Regions from separate parts of the Nonomuraea sp. N2-4H genome, predicted to be linked through region 1. Evidence: riboswitches for the same ligand, from Rfam matches in the RefSeq annotation. Region 1 holds a riboswitch; the other holds the start of a gene.
The links. Region 1 has a riboswitch for cyclic di-AMP ahead of WBK31_RS22765 (C40 family peptidase). Riboswitches for the same ligand answer to the same signal wherever they lie in the genome.

Region 1 (2,387 bases):
ACCGGCGGGTGTCGCTCGACGACCTCCAGCCCGGTGACCTCATCTTCAGCGAGGGTTTGGGGCACGTCAGTATTTATGCGGGCAACGGGCAAATCGTCCACGCGCCGCAGACGGGTGACGTCGTCAAGGTGGTCAAGCTTTCCGCGTACGGCCGCCGCCTCGTCGGCGCGATCCGCCCGTAAGGCTGACGTGGCGGGGTGACCCGCCTGGTTGCACCCGTTTCTCAAGGGCCGGCCCGCTCGTACGAAGGTCTGCGACGTAGCGCGCAGCCTCTATGAGCGGGCCGGCCGCTTTTGTCAGCGCTCCTCCAAGGCCATCGCCCGCCCATTCGGCCGCTCCGCGGGGCGGGGAACCGGCTTCGGCCGGTCTGCGGGGTTCGGCCGGTCCGGTGGGGTGGTGAACCGGCTTCGGCCGGTCCGGTGGGGTGGTGAACCGGCTTCGGCCGATCCGGTGGGGTGCGATCCAGCCGAGTGGCAGGGGGATCTCGGGCTTGGTGACGAGGCCGGTCCGGCGGGGCGGGGAACCGGCCCGAAAGCCTGCCATCCGGCCGTTTTCGATCGGTCACCATGTGGAGCCGCTATTCCTTTTAGTCGCCGTTCTTCGATGTGTGAATCGCGTCGCTCTCCTTCTACTACGCCACTTCGTAGGGAGCGTGGTGGCGACGGACTTGATCAGTGGCCACGGGCGTGATCTTGCTGCTAGGGCCTGTCGGAAATCGGGGAAATTCGGAAGTTACGTCTGTCACAACAACCGTTCGCCCAGGCCGGAGATCGCGCGGGAACGATGTTCACGTTTGTGACCAAGGTGACAGTTGTGGCGGATGGGACCTTACACAGCAGCGGGAAAAGAATTGTGAGTGAGGTCACATTTTGGTCACGGCGCCTGGGGTCCCAGCAGCGGTTCTGAGTCTGACAAATACCCCTATCTGATCTTTACAGCGTTACTCGGGCTTTGCCGATTCGTGACCGTTCGGCGTAACTTCTGGCGTCGCGGCGGACAAGCCATGTCGTCGCGAACCGATCATCGGTCCCTCCCGATGTGAGACAGCTACATATCCGCCGGTCGGCCCCGACATCCCCATCGCACTCATCGATCGGGGCGCGACCTGCCGAATCCGTGCAGACAGGAGGCACGGAGCCGGGGACCCAGCGATCCCACGTCCCCAAAGGATCAGGGGTGAATCGGCGCGCCATCGCGCCGTAGGGCGACTTCCACGCCCGAATCCGTCAGCTAACCCGGTAGGCGTTCGTGGAAGACCCAAGGAGAAATCCTGTCTGAATCCCTGCAGAACCCCCGCCTGTCCCGCCTTGCCCTGAGTGGTGTCGCACTCACGTTGACTGTGACAGCCGGAGGTATGGTCCTCCATGCCCCCGAGGCTCAGGCGGCGACGACCCGCGAAGCCAGTGCGGCGGCCGGAATGACGGTGAAGGCGGCCACCACCGCCCGCACCGCCATCTCGGCCAAGGCCCGCAAGAGGGCCGCCAGAGCCGCCCTGCAGAGGGCGAGGGCCAGCAAGGCCGTCGCCGTGGCCAAGAAGCAGATCGGTGACCCGTACCGTTACGGAGCCACCGGACCTGGTTCGTTCGACTGCTCCGGTCTCGTCCAGTACGCCTGGAGGAAGGCCGGCGTCAAGCTCCCGCGCGTGGCGAGCAGCCAGTTCGCCCGCGTCAGGAAGAAGGTCTCCTGGCGCAACCTGCAGCCTGGTGACCTGATGTTCTTCAACGGGCTCGGCCATGTGGGCATGTACGTCGGCAAAGGCAGAATGATCCATTCACCTCGGACGGGTGAACGGGTACGCATCGACAAGCTGAGCGGATGGCGTAAGGCGTCCTTCGTCGGCGCCGTCCGTCCCGGCGCGTGAAGAAGCCCCGTGCGGATCCTCCCCGATCCGGACGGGGCTCTCGCGTGTCAGGGGACCACCTACCATCGGGGCTGTGCCTGAGCAGGTGAGCCGACGTGCCCTGGCGGCCGGGCTGGTGCTCGCCGCCGCCTCGCTCGCGTCGGCCGCCGCCCCGCTGCCCGGCGCGCCGATCCTGCCCCAGCCGGTACGCGACCTGTGGCCGGGCCCGCACATCGTGCGCCGCGGCACATGGTCCACGGTCGTGGGCCACGACGCCACGGGGCTCGGCGAGCTGGCGCGCAGGGCCGACACGGCGAGCCGAAGGGTCTCGGCGGTGCTCGCCCGCCCCGTACGCCCCCTGATCGTCGTACCGGCCGATGCCCGCGAGGCCGCCGCGCTGGCCCGGGTGGGCGGCGTGGACGGGCTCGCAGCGGTCGCCGACGGCGAACGGGTGATCGTCGTGCCCGAGTCGTTCGCCAGGCTCAACCCCACGGGCAGGGACGTCGTCCTCGCCCACGAGCTCACCCATGTCGTCGCCGGCACCGGC
Region 2 (2,387 bases), 4.2 Mb from region 1:
TGGGCGGGCTGAGCGAGGTCCGTCCGGGTGTGGGGCGGTGCGAGGTCGTGTGCTTCACCTCCGACCACGACTCCTCCTTCTCCGCGCTCTCCGACGAGCAGGTGGTGCTGGTCATGGAGGCGTGGGCCGACCGTACGGCGGAGCTGTCCGGCATCGAGGGCGTCGAGCAGGTCTTCTGCTTCGAGAACCGGGGCGCGGAGATCGGCATCACCATCGCGCACCCGCACGGCCAGATCTACGCGTACCCGTATGTCACACCCAGGACGAAGCTGCAGCTCGGAGCCGCCGAGCGCTACAAGGGGCCGGGGAACCTGTTCGCCGACGTGCTGGCCGCCGAGCGGGCCGAGGGCACGCGGGTGGTCGCCGCAAACGAGCTGTGGACGGCCTTCGTGCCGGCCGCCGCGCGCTGGCCGTTCGAGGTGCACATCTATCCGCACCGGCAGGTGCCGGACCTGGCGGCGCTGACGGACGCCGAGCGCGCCGCGTTCGCGCCGCTCTACACCTCGGTGCTGCGGGCGTTCGACGGGCTGTTCGGGGTCGTCATGCCGTACATCTCGGCCTGGCATCAGGCGCCGGTGCGTACGGGGCGCGATCTGGCATACCTGCACCTGGAGCTGTTCTCCATCCGGCGGGCGCCCAACAAGCTCAAGTACCTGGCAGGCTCGGAGTCGGCGATGGGGGCGTTCGTGAACGACGTGCGGCCCGAGGAAGCGGCGCGCATGATCCGATCACAGATCGATCACTAATAGATTTCTACTTAAGGTCGCATGACTCATGATCTACCACTAATATCCCCATATGCATCGGCCGTAACGCGGCTGATGCCCGCCTAATCCTGGGCGCGTCGCCCGGGAGCCGGGGACCCAACCGCACCTTGGGGTGAATCCGCTACGGCGGTAGGGAGCGACTCCCATGCCCGAACCCGTCAGCTAACCCGGCCGGCAGAGGGAGAGGAACTCATACGTGGCGGCTTCGTCCCCCGCGAAACTTGCCATCGGTCTCATCGCCGCCGCCGCCATCGCCGTCCTCCCGGCGCACGCGGCGACGGCCGCCCCGAAACCGAAAGAGTCCGAGCTCCGCGCTCAGCTCAAGCAGCTGAACAGCAAGGTCGACAAGCTCATCGAGAAGTACAACCTCAAGCGCGTCGAGCTGGCCAAGGCACAGGAGGCCGCCAGAGCCGCGCAGGCCAGGCTGGCCGCCGCCGAGCAGACCCTGGCCGCCGCCGAGCAGCGGGTCGCCGAGATCGCCCGCCTGCGCTACCAGAACATCGACCCGTCGCTGCCCGGCTTCATGATGCCGGGCGACGCCGGCACCGCGGCCCTGCTCGAACAGCTCACCGCCGAGCAGCAGGCCATGGTGGCGAGCGTCGCCAAGGCCCGCGACGAGCGCAAGAAGGCCAGCGATGAGGCCGCCGCGCTGACCGCCAAGATCAAGAAGGACGCGGCCGAGGTGGCGAAGCAGCGCCGCGAGGCCGAAGGCGTCATCAGCGACATCGAGAAGAAGCTGCGCGACCTGGTGCCGGTCGCCACGGGCCGCAGGTCCAACGGCACCTGGGCGCCCGAGCTGCCCGGCGGCCCCGACAACATCACCCCGCGTACGCGGCTGATGAAGGCCCAGATCGAAAAGAACTTCTCGCTGCCGTACACGGTGGGCTGCTTCCGCGCGGGCTCCAGCGGTGAGCACCCGCTCGGCCGCGCCTGCGACTTCATGATGAGCACCGGCGGCACCATGCCGACGCCCGCCAACAACGCGCTCGGCGACCGCATCGCCGAGTGGGCGCTGCAGAACAAGGACAAGCTCGGCGTGAAGTATGTGATCTGGAAGCAGCGCATCAACTCCGGCACCGGCTGGCGCGCCATGGCCGACCGCGGCAGCATCACCGAGAACCACTACGACCACGTGCACATCTCGATGAACTGAAACCAGGGGATGACCAGGGGATGACCAGGGGATGACTAGGGGATATCGCATCTGGCGATGTACATCCACGAATCGAGACGGCGTTTGCGCCGGCGGCCCCTATGCGGTTGAGCGTTCGGAGTGCCGGGTCCGCGATGGGGCCCTGGGTCGCCTGAACTGACAGCCTCACCCCCATCCAGGAGGCAATGCAGACGCAAGGTGTTCGAGTTGCTCGATGGCCGTGGACATGTCATCTGCGAGGGGATGGACAAGCACGTGGTCGGCGCCGGCGTCGAGTTGCGCTTGAACGCGCGCGGCGATGGCGTCCGGGGTGCCCCACGCGACCAGCGCGTCGACCAGCCGATCGCTTCCTCCGTTGGCCATGTCCTGGTGGCCATAGCCGAGACGTAGCCAATTGCGCGCGTACGGCGAATCGGAGCTGATCTTGCCTCGGTACCGCCGCGCGATGGCACGGGCTTGCTCAGGAT

Region 2: it holds a riboswitch for cyclic di-AMP, as region 1 does, so the genes downstream of both, WBK31_RS03380 (hypothetical protein) here and WBK31_RS22765 (C40 family peptidase) in region 1, are expected to answer to the same signal.

Annotation. Positions count from the first base shown of each region.
Region 1 covers NZ_CP147987.1:4,946,564-4,948,950, reverse strand. The annotation lists gene WBK31_RS22770 (NlpC/P60 family protein) at 1-182, shown strand, start outside; cyclic di-AMP (ydaO/yuaA leader) riboswitch at 1,097-1,260, shown strand; gene WBK31_RS22765 (C40 family peptidase) at 1,418-1,861, shown strand; gene WBK31_RS22760 (hypothetical protein) at 1,935-2,387, shown strand, end outside.
Region 2 covers NZ_CP147987.1:735,071-737,457, reverse strand. The annotation lists partial or broken gene galT (galactose-1-phosphate uridylyltransferase) at 1-746, shown strand, start outside; cyclic di-AMP (ydaO/yuaA leader) riboswitch at 817-958, shown strand; gene WBK31_RS03380 (hypothetical protein) at 964-1,920, shown strand; gene WBK31_RS03375 (TIGR03620 family F420-dependent LLM class oxidoreductase) at 2,086-2,387, opposite strand, start outside.